Regions from separate parts of the Mesorhizobium monacense genome, predicted to be linked through region 1. Evidence: predicted binding sites of a transcription regulator. Region 1 holds the regulator's gene; the other holds the start of a gene.

Region 1 (5,254 bases):
CGAGGGCGGCGCTGTAGGCGATGAAACCGGTGAGGGTCATGGGTCCAGCCTTTGAATGAAGGCTCCTTTTTCGCACGAAAGCGCCTGGGCTGTGAACCGGATTCGATTGCGCCAGAGGGCGAGCGCCTCAGGTCGGGTCTTCGCCGTAGGTAACGCGCCAGATGGTGCCGTTGCCGTCTTCGGTGACGATCAGCGAACCGTCTTTAGCCACCGCAACGCCAACCGGTCGACCCCAGACCGCGTCGTCGGCGATGACGAAGCCGGTCATGAAATCCTCATACTCGCCGGTCGGCTTGCCGTCCTTGAATTTCAATCGCACCACCTTGTAGCCCGTCCTGATGTCGCGGTTCCAGGAGCCGTGCAGGGCGACGAACGCATCCCCCTGATACTCGGCCGGAAAGCTCCTGCCGGCGTAGAAGGCGATGTTGAGCGGCGCCGAATGCGCCTGCATCAGCACGTCAGGCACGGTCACCTTGCCGGCGAGGTCGGGACGCTCGCCCTGGTGGCGCGGATCCTCGTTGGAGCCGATGTAATACCAGGGCCAGCCGTAGAAGCCGCCGTCCTTTACCGTCGTCGCATATTCGAACGGGACATTGTCGCCGAGTTCGTCTCGCTCGTTGACGACGCACCAGAGCGCGCCGGTGGCCGGCTGCACGGTCATGCCGGAGCAGTTGCGCAGCCCGGTGGCGAAGCTGCGCCGGTTCTTGCCGTCGGGATCGAAGGCGAGAACGTCGGCGCGGCCTTGCTCGGAGCCCCAGGCCGCGCCCAGCGGCTGCGATTTCGCCCATTGCTCGAGCCCGCCCTCCGGTTCCTTGCCGATATCCTCGGCAGCATTGGAGCCGGAGCCAACCGACAGATAGAGCGTCTTGCCGTCGGGCGAGAAGACGATGTCGCGGGTCCAGTGGTGGCTGGAGGGGATGTCGGCGACGATGGTTTCCGGCTCGCCGGACGCCTGCAGGTCGCCGTCACGATAGGCGAAGCGCACGACGCTGTTGCTGTTGGCGACATAGACCCATTGCGGCTTGTCTCCCGGCGGGTAGAAGGCAATGCCATAGGGCCGGTTGAAGCCCTTGGCGAAGGTGGTTTCGTCGGCAGGCTTGGCGCTGCCCTCGGTGAGACGGTAGACGCGTATCTGGTTGACCTTGCTGTCGGCGACGAAGAGGTCGCCGTTCGGCGCCATGCGCACGACACGCGGATTGTCGATGCCGGAGGCAATCAACTCTACCGAAAAGCCCGGCGGCAGAATTGGCTTGGCGCCTTCGGGACGATCGGCCAAGCCGGCGCCGTTGGACGCGGATTCGGTGAGGTAAGGGGCCTGCAAATCATCAGGCCTGATCAGTCGACGCACGCCCGGCCTGTCGGCCTTCCAGTCGCCGAAGGCGGCTTTCCCCGTCAGCACCGGCTGGTCCGACTGTAGCGCGAAGCTGCTGGGGACGACAAACAGAGTGGCGACAAATGCCGCCAGACCGACACGTCGGATCATGGCATTCTCCGGTTCACCTTGACCAGCGAAACGGGCAGACCCGCCTGCTTGTTCCGAGCAGGGCCTCGGCACACAGGGATTTGAAGGATCGCCGGTTCAGGTCCCGGCAGCGTAGAAATCGTCGTCGAGACGCTTTTCCAGTTCAACGAGATCGGCCGGCAGCGGCAGGCCCATGGCGCGCAGCTCCCTCAGCTTTTCGCGCAGCTGTTCCTGCACCTCATGCTGGTCCTCGGGCTGGTTGATCATTTCCTCGAGCAGCAGGCTGATCTGGGCCTTCAATGATTCCAGCGCCATTCTTTTTCTCCTCGGCAGCCTGTTCGTTCCAAGGTGTGTTGAGATTCGGGTCAGGCCGCGCCGAAAATGGTGGTTTCCGAGAACCGGAGCGGAGCGTACTTTTGGGTACGTGAGCACCGGAAGCGCAGGAAACCGCCATTTGCAGGCCGGTCTCACCCGAATATCGATACACCTAGCGCAGCATGCGCGAAATGAGCTGCGCCGTATAGTCGACCATCGGCACTATGCGGGCGTAGTTCAGGCGCGTCGGGCCGATGACGCCGAGCGCGCCGACGACGCGGGCGTCCTTGTCGCGATAGGGCGCGACGACCAGCGACGAGCCGGACAGCGAAAAGAGCTTGTTTTCCGAGCCGATGAAGATGCGCACGCCAGGCCCTTCCTCGGCAAGGTCGAGCAGCTGGACCAGCCCGTCCTGCGTCTCCAGGTCCTCGAACAGATGGCGCAGCAACTCGATATCGGCCTGGGCGGTGACGTTTTCCAGCAGATTGGCGCGGCCGCGCACGATGAGACGCGCCGGCAGGCCGCTGTCGGCGCCTGCCCAGACCGCCAGGCCCTTCTCGACCAGGTCCTGCGACAGCGTGTCGAGGGCGGCCCTGGTCTCTTCCTTGATACGGGCGATCTCGATGCGCGCCTCGGCCAGCGTCCGGCCACGGATATGGGCGTTGAGGAAGTTCGAGGCCTCGTGCAATTGCGAGACGGTGGTGCCGGCGGGCAGGTCGACGACGCGGTTCTCGACATCGCCGTTCTGCGACACCAGCACGGCCAGCGCCTTGGTCGGCTCGAGCTGGATGAACTCGATGTGCTTGAGCGCCACTTCGTTCTTGGCGGCGAGCACCAGGCCGGCGCCGCGCGACATGCCCGACAGCATCTGGCTGGCCTCGGTCAGCATATGCTCCAGCGTCGCGCCCGAGCCGGAGGCCCGCACCTGCGCCTCGATGATGCGGCGCTCCTCGTCGGAAAGGTCGCCAAGCTCCATGAAGGCGTCGACGAAGAAGCGCAGGCCGGTCTGCGTCGGCAAACGTCCGGCCGAGATATGCGGCGCATAGATCAGGCCGAGATGCTCGAGGTCGCTCATCACATTGCGGATGGTCGCCGGCGACAGCGACGAGGGCAGTATGCGCGACAGGCTGCGCGAACCGACCGGCTCGCCATCCCTCAGATAGGAATCGACGATGCGCCGGAAAATGTCGCGCGAACGCATATCCAGTGACTGGAGCACCGGCGACTGCGACGCGGGATCGACTGCCTTGGTCATTCGGGCCAAAAACCTCCGGTTCAAATATAGACTTAGGCCGTGCCCGCGCAACCCGGTCCATTTTCCTTTGCGCCATGGGCCGCATGCGTCTACAAGCCGCCCACGATTCCGGAAAACCAGAAGAAAGAGGCCTGAATGCGCCCCTCCAAACGCCAAGCCGACGAAATGCGCGCCATCTCCTTCGAGCGCGGCGTCTCCAAACACGCCGAAGGCTCGTGCCTGGTGAAGTTCGGCGACACGCATGTCCTGTGCACGGCGAGCCTGGAGGAAAAAGTGCCGGCCTGGATGCGCAATTCCGGCAAGGGCTGGGTGACGGCCGAATATGGCATGCTGCCGCGTTCCACCGGCGAGCGCATGCGCCGCGAGGCCTCCGCCGGCAAGCAGGGCGGCCGCACGCTGGAGATCCAGCGGCTGATCGGCCGCTCCTTGCGCGCCGTGGTCGATCTGCAGGCGCTGGGCGAGCAACAGATCACCGTCGACTGCGATGTCATCCAGGCCGATGGCGGCACCCGCACGGCGTCGATCACCGGCGGCTGGGTGGCGCTTTACGACTGCCTGCGCTGGATGGAAGCCCGGCAGATGGCCAGCGTCGCCAAGGTGCTGAAGGACCATGTCGCGGCGATTTCCTGCGGCATCCATGACGGCCAGCCGGTCATCGATCTCGACTATCTCGAGGATTCCTCGGCCGGCACCGACGCCAATTTCGTCATGACCGGCAAGGGCGGCATCGTCGAGATCCAGGGCACGGCCGAGGGCGAGCCCTTCTCCGAAGACCAGTTCGCCGCGCTGATGGGCCTGGCCAAGAAGGGCATCCAACGCCTGGTCAGCCTGCAGCAGATGGCTGTCGTATAGGCTTTCCATGAGACCTCCCGCCATCCTCGAATCGGCCCTCTACGTCACCGATTTGGCTGCCGCGGAAGCCTTCTATCGCGACATGCTCGGCCTCGAGGTGCTCGGCAAGGTCGAGGGCAGGCATGTGTTCTTCCGCTGCCGTTCCGGAGTGCTCCTGCTCTTCAACGCTGAGGCCACCAAGGTACCGCCGGCGCCCGACGCCAGGCTGAAGGTGCCGCCGCATGGCACAGTCGGCGATGGCCACCTCTGCTTTGCCGCGAGCGCTGACGAGATCGCCGGCTGGCGGCAACATCTCGCGACGAAGAAGATCGCCATCGAAAGCGAGTTCGAGTGGCCGCAAGGCGGGCGTTCGATCTATATACGCGACCCCTCCGGCAATTCGATCGAATTCGCCGAAGCAAGGATCTGGGGCCTCTGATGCATTCGCTCAACGGACAAAAGATCGTCGTCGCCAGCCACAATGAAGGCAAGCTGCGCGAATTCTCCGACCTGATGGCGCCGTTCGGCTTCGAGGCGAAATCCGCCAAGGAGTATGGCCTGCCGGAGCCGGACGAGACCGGCACCACCTTCGAGGAGAACGCCTACATCAAGGCCTTTGCCGCCGCCAAGGCGACCGGCCTGCCGGCGCTGTCGGACGATTCCGGCCTCTGCGTCGACGCGCTCGACGGCGCGCCCGGCGTCTACACCGCCAATTGGGCAGAGACGCCGGACGGTTCGCGCGATTTCGGCATGGCCATGCAGCGCACGGAAGTCGCGCTGCAGGAAGTCGGCGCGGTCGATCCGGCACAGCGCAAAGGCCGCTTCGTCGCTGTCATCTGCCTGGCCTTTCCCGATGGCGATGCCGAGTATTTCCGCGGCGAGGCCGAAGGCACGCTGGTGTGGCCGCCACGCGGCACGCTCGGTTTCGGCTACGACCCGGTGTTTCTGCCGGACGGTTTCGAAAAGACTTTCGGCGAAATGAGCGCCGAGGAGAAGCATGGCTGGAAGCCCGGCCAGCCGACGGCCCTGTCGCACCGCGCCCGCGCCTTCCAGAAATTCGCGCGCGCCCGGCTCGGTTCGGAATGATGGGCACGGCATGATTGGGCACGGCACCACCATGCAGCTCGACCGCGGCCCCGGCTTCGGCGTCTACGTCCATTGGCCGTTCTGCGCGGCCAAGTGCCCCTATTGCGACTTCAACAGCCATGTTCGCCACCAGCCGGTCGACCAGGAGCGTTTTGCGCGCGCCTTCGAAACGGAGCTGGCGACAATGCGCGCCCGCACCGGGCCGCGCGAGGTGACCAGCATCTTCCTCGGCGGCGGCACGCCTTCGCTGATGAAGCCGGAAACCGTGGCGACGGTGCTCAACGCGGTGGCGAAGAACTGGACGG
Region 2 (5,254 bases), 2.0 Mb from region 1:
ACGGCGGGTGGATCGAGTGAGTGGTCGAACCACGGTGGCGGGCGTTACTGTGACAGACGAACAAGGCATAACGCTATCTGGCAGCAGACTGGTTGAGGAAAGCCCCACCGTCATGAAGCCGATGAAAGAAGAGCATCTCGCGGTTCTACGCAGGCACATGGTCGAGGTGATTGCGATCCATGCCGACCTTGCAAGCGAAGAACTCGGCAAGGCAACGCTCGATGAGCGGGTGATGGCAGCGATGCGGCGGGTCCCGCGGCATCTCTTCGTGCCAGCCCCGGTCGCGCCTTATGCCTACCAGGACATGCCGCTGCCGATCGGTTTCGATAAGACCGTCTCGCAGCCCTTCATTGTCGCTCTGATGACCGATCTCCTTGCTCCCCAACCGCACGAGGCAGTGCTCGAGATCGGCACCGGCCTGGGCTACCAAACCGCAATCCTCGCGGAACTTGCCGGACAAGTTTGGAGCGTCGAGATCATCGAGGAATTCGCAAGCCTTGCCGAGGCTTTGCTGCAGGGCCTTGGCTTTTCCAATATCGCCATTCGTGTCGGAGACGGGTCTCGCGGCTGGTCCGAGCACGCCCCGTTCGACAAGATCCTGGTTAGCGTGGCAGCTGAGCGGACGCCGCCGGCTTTGCTGAAGCAGCTCAAGCCGGCGGGACGTCTGGTTCTGCCTGTGGGATCTGAAGAAGTGCAGTTGCTGACGGCCATCGACAAGGATGCGGCAGGGCAACTCAAGGCTCGGAAACTCATCCCGGTTCGGTTCAGTCGGCTCGAAACGGTCTAATGAGGGGTGCGGCTGCGCGGAGCCGTGCCGGAAGATCAGGATAACGCGCGCCGCATCGATCACACGGGCGCTGGATGGCATCGCCGATCTTTTGACATCCATGCCGCGACGCTAAGTCGTCGAGCAGGCCTGCAGCCGCCGGTCGTAGCCGCTGGCGATCATGCCGGCGCGGTCGTATTGCGCGCTTCTCAAAGACCCTTATGCAGCCTACTGTGTGCCTACCAGAGGGCAAATGGGTCGCTCATCTGGGAAATGACGGCCAAAGGCTCAAGGAATTCGCCCAGTGGCCAACACGTAGCGGGCAGGAGGTAACGATGGATCTCAAAGACAGGCGCCTCTGGTACGGCGTGGTAGCCGTGATCGTGGTATTGGTCGTGATTGCGTATGCGGCTGGTTGGTTTGGCGGCACACCGATACCAGCGCCGCAGCAGTGAGAGCGATCGTCATTCTCGCTTGGCGGCAGCTGACTGCTCAGTCTCTAAAAGTCGAAGGAAGGGATCCCTGATTGGCTGTCTCGCTGGTTTGGCTGCCATCCTGACGACGCACAGCCTGGACCGTTTTTGAGATGGCTTCCGCTCAACCTGTTGGACGGACCGGTCCCTGGATCGCGCGCAATCCGCAACACTCCGCCATCGGGCCGGGTAACTTCGATAATGGTTTCGACACGGACAAACTGCGATCCTACGGAGTAGCCAGGCGCCAGGTCATGCCGGAAGTCGTATACTGGAGCCACAACGGCCCCAACGACCGGGCGGAGAACTCGCATCGGCCCGGCCTTCGGCGGCTCATCTGCCACTCGCTTGATCCCGCTGCCCCGGCCAGCAATGGGGCCGGGGCACTCCAGTACAGACTCTGCCCATCGATCACCTCGATCGGCACGGACTCCAGACCGGCATTGTCGAACAGCCGCGCATTTGACCGCGTTCGCCAAATTAATGGCCGGATCTTTGCGAAGCCTCCACATGTTCGTGAACGAAGCCCTCCAGGGATCATCGTGATTGGACTTCACGATCCGTTGGAGTCACGCTCGCCTCACGTAGTAGTAGGAAATGGGTGGACCAACTATTGTCCGAATAGGAGGCCAACATGAAGCACCAAACTCTGGAGCAATTGCAGGTCGTGGCCGAGGTGGATCAGGGCTACTCGCGCCAGGCCATGTCGCGCGGCGAACGTCTTGAACGCTGGGCGCAGCTCCTTGAACGGAACCCTGGCCGGCCCCTCTCGACGCTGCACCAGACCGAGTATCAGCCGGTTAGGGCACGCGCGGCCATGCGCGGCGACGGCTCGCCGATCTCAGTCGCTTTCGAAGATCCTGTCCTCCGTGCCGCCGGGTTGGAAAACGACAACTACGGCGAAGCGAAGCGGTTCTTCGAACTGACCGACAGGCAATTGCATGAGATCATCTGCTATTGCCATTTCGGCGCGACGGTGAGCGCCGCAATGGCCGCCCGTCACATCCGTGCGGCGATTGCCGGGAGACAGCCCGGCATGTTCGCTCGGATGCGTGAGGCGTTCGTCGGATAAAGCCGGCGCCGTTTCGCAGCATCATTTTTGAAGCGGCTCGCATGGAAAGCCGCCGCCGTAGCGCAGGCAAGCGCTCCCCACGCGGGGAGGCTGCGTTGCATGAGGGATGGTGCGGTCATGATTATCCAAGGTCCTTTTCGCGAGCGGCGTCGAGGTCTGCTGGGCTGAGCTGCACCGTTGCGCCGAACTCTGCAGGGCGATTGCCGGCAGGTGAATGAACGCGCCGACGCGTCGCCAGGCAAGCCTGGAGGATCCCCTCAATCGATTCCTCGTCGTGATCAACGCGGTAGTCTCCTGCAGGTTGCCACGCCTCAAAACCCGGCAGCCGGAACGCGACGGTCTGCGTGGTGCGAGTGGCCATGGGTGCGGCTTTTCGCAGGAGCACGCCGACGCCCCTCCTGCATCTCTTCCATCCGAACCGGAAAGATCCCAATGCCAGTATATCCGTGGTCAGCGCTGCCAATACATCCGTGGCCAGCGCCGTGGTTCAAAGGCTCGAACAGAGGGACATGCGCGCCGGATAAGCGCTATACATTCGCTGTCGAAAATTCGGTGCTTCATGGCGGGTCGAAGGTCGCGGACCTATGTCGATCGGGACCGCGAAAGCAAAATCGGCCAAATCCTCACGATCAGTATATATGTCTCGGTGCACATTCAATCGAGACTCAATAGGTTTGGTTCGTAATTGCGCATTAATATAGTCTGTTGTCGGAAAAATTAAGAGGGATGAATTACAATAAAATTGCTTATAGCTCCCCCTTTCTGATGGCCAAAAGTGCCGGTACCAATGACTGATTTACATTTCAAATATTTTAGGTTTGAGGAATTAAAAATTTGGCACTCCTATCAATCGAGTGCCAAAGGGGCTATGTTAAGTGTTGCAGTCGCTCTATGTGCGGCGGCAGAAAGAACCCCCAATGAAATTCCGACCACTCCACGACCGCGTCGTCATTCGGCGCGCTGAAGGCGACAACAAATCCAAGGGCGGAATCATCATTCCCGACACCGCTAAGGAAAAGCCTCAGGAAGGCGAAGTGATCGCCGTCGGCCCAGGCTCACGTGACGAAAGCGGCAAGCTGATCCCGCTCGACGTCAAGGCCGGCGACTTCATCCTGTTCGGCAAATGGTCCGGCACCGAGGTCAAGATCGACGGCGAGGATCTCCTGATCATGAAGGAGAGCGACATTATGGGCATCGTCGAGAAGACCAAAGCGGCCAAGAAAGCCGCCTGACCGGGCGATTTCCGATCCCGCAATTTCAAGACTGAACTGGACGTAAAATCGTGTCTGCCAAGGAAATCAAATTCGCTACCGATGCCCGCGACCGGATGCTGCGCGGCGTCGAGATTCTGAATAACGCCGTCAAGGTGACGCTCGGCCCGAAGGGCCGCAACGTCGTCATCGACAAGGCCTATGGCGCGCCGCGTATTACCAAGGACGGCGTTGCCGTCGCCAAGGAAATCGAGCTTGCTGACAAGTTCGAGAACATGGGCGCGCAAATGGTGCGTGAGGTTGCTTCGAAAACCAACGACATCGCCGGCGACGGCACCACGACCGCGACCGTGCTTGCCGCGTCCATCCTGCGTGAAGGAACGAAGTTCGTGGCCGCCGGTATGAATCCGATGGATTTGAAACGCGGCATCGACCTCGCTGTTGCCGCAGTGGTCAAGGACATCCAAGCCCGCGCCAAGAAGGTCAAGTCATCGGACGAGATCGCCCAAGTCGGTACGATCGCCGCCAATGGCGACGCAACGGTTGGCGAGATGATCGCCAACGCGATGAAGAAGGTCGGCAATGAAGGCGTCATTACGGTGGAGGAAGCCAAGACCGCCGACACCGAACTCGACGTCGTCGAGGGCATGCAGTTCGACCGTGGCTATCTCTCGCCCTACTTCGTCACCAATGCCGAAAAGATGCGCGTCGAGATGGAGGACCCTTACGTCCTCATCCATGAAAAGAAGCTCGGCAACCTGCAGGCGCTGCTGCCGATCCTCGAAGCGGTCGTGCAAAGCGGCAAGCCGCTGCTGATCATCTCCGAGGACGTCGAAGGCGAAGCGCTGGCGACACTGGTGGTCAACAAGCTGCGGGGCGGCCTCAAGGTCGCGGCGGTCAAGGCGCCGGGCTTCGGCGACCGCCGCAAGGCGATGCTGGAAGACATCGCGGTGCTCACCGCCGGCCAGATGATTTCCGAGGATCTCGGCATCAAACTGGAGAACGTCACGATCGACATGCTCGGCCGAGCCAAGCGCGTGCTCATCGAGAAGGATACGACCACGATCATCGACGGCGCCGGCGAGAAAGCCACCATCCAGGCGCGCGTCCAGCAGATCAAGTTGCAGATCGAGGAAACGACCTCGGATTACGACAAGGAGAAACTCCAGGAGCGGCTGGCGAAGCTGGCCGGCGGCGTTGCCGTCATTCGCGTCGGCGGCGCGACCGAGACGGAAGTCAAGGAAAAGAAGGACCGCATCGACGACGCGCTGAACGCCACGCGCGCGGCCGTGGAGGAAGGCATCGTTCCCGGCGGCGGTGTTGCGCTTTTGCGCGCCAAGGCAGTTTTGACTGAGCTTACTGGCGCGAATGCTGACATGACGGCAGGTATTTCGATTGTGCTGAGAGCGCTTGAGGCCCCCATTCGGCAGATTGCCGAGAATTCCGGCGTCGAAGGTTCGATCGTCGTGGGAAAACTGATGGACACAAAGGACCCCAATCAGGGCTTCGATGCGCAGACCGAGCGTTACGTCGACATGGTCCAAGCCGGCATCGTCGATCCCGCCAAGGTTGTTCGAACGGCCCTTGAGGACGCCGGTTCCATCGCCGGGCTTCTGATCACCGCCGAGGTAATGGTCGCGGACATTCCGCGGAAGGATGCGCCAGCTATGGGTGGCGCAGGAGGTATGGGCGGAATGGGCGGAATGGACTACTGAGCGGCGCCTGAAACTAT

The links. Region 1 encodes HrcA, which represses chaperone genes, less so after heat shock. Its sites were predicted from a motif close to GTTAGCACTCNCNNNNNGNGAGTGCTAAC; they were not measured.
Region 2: AC1RUK_RS04535 (co-chaperone GroES) is a predicted target of HrcA. The motif match lies at 3,145-3,173, and genes of this name have one in related genera.

Annotation. Positions count from the first base shown of each region.
Region 1 is NZ_CM165567.1:5,850,524-5,855,777, forward strand. Features, by position in the region: gene AC1RUK_RS27970 (LysE family translocator) at 1-40, opposite strand, end outside; gene AC1RUK_RS27975 (PQQ-dependent sugar dehydrogenase) at 128-1,483, opposite strand; gene AC1RUK_RS27980 (hypothetical protein) at 1,580-1,777, opposite strand; gene hrcA (heat-inducible transcriptional repressor HrcA) at 1,950-3,032, opposite strand; gene rph (ribonuclease PH) at 3,168-3,884, shown strand; gene AC1RUK_RS27995 (VOC family protein) at 3,892-4,302, shown strand; gene rdgB (RdgB/HAM1 family non-canonical purine NTP pyrophosphatase) at 4,302-4,949, shown strand; gene hemW (radical SAM family heme chaperone HemW) at 4,960-5,254, shown strand, end outside.
Region 2 is NZ_CM165567.1:947,273-952,526, forward strand. Features, by position in the region: gene AC1RUK_RS04515 (protein-L-isoaspartate(D-aspartate) O-methyltransferase) at 113-787, shown strand; partial or broken gene AC1RUK_RS04520 (IS6 family transposase) at 1,452-1,571, shown strand; gene AC1RUK_RS04525 (hypothetical protein) at 1,874-2,311, shown strand; gene AC1RUK_RS04530 (hypothetical protein) at 2,433-2,672, opposite strand; gene AC1RUK_RS04535 (co-chaperone GroES) at 3,229-3,543, shown strand; gene groL (chaperonin GroEL) at 3,594-5,237, shown strand.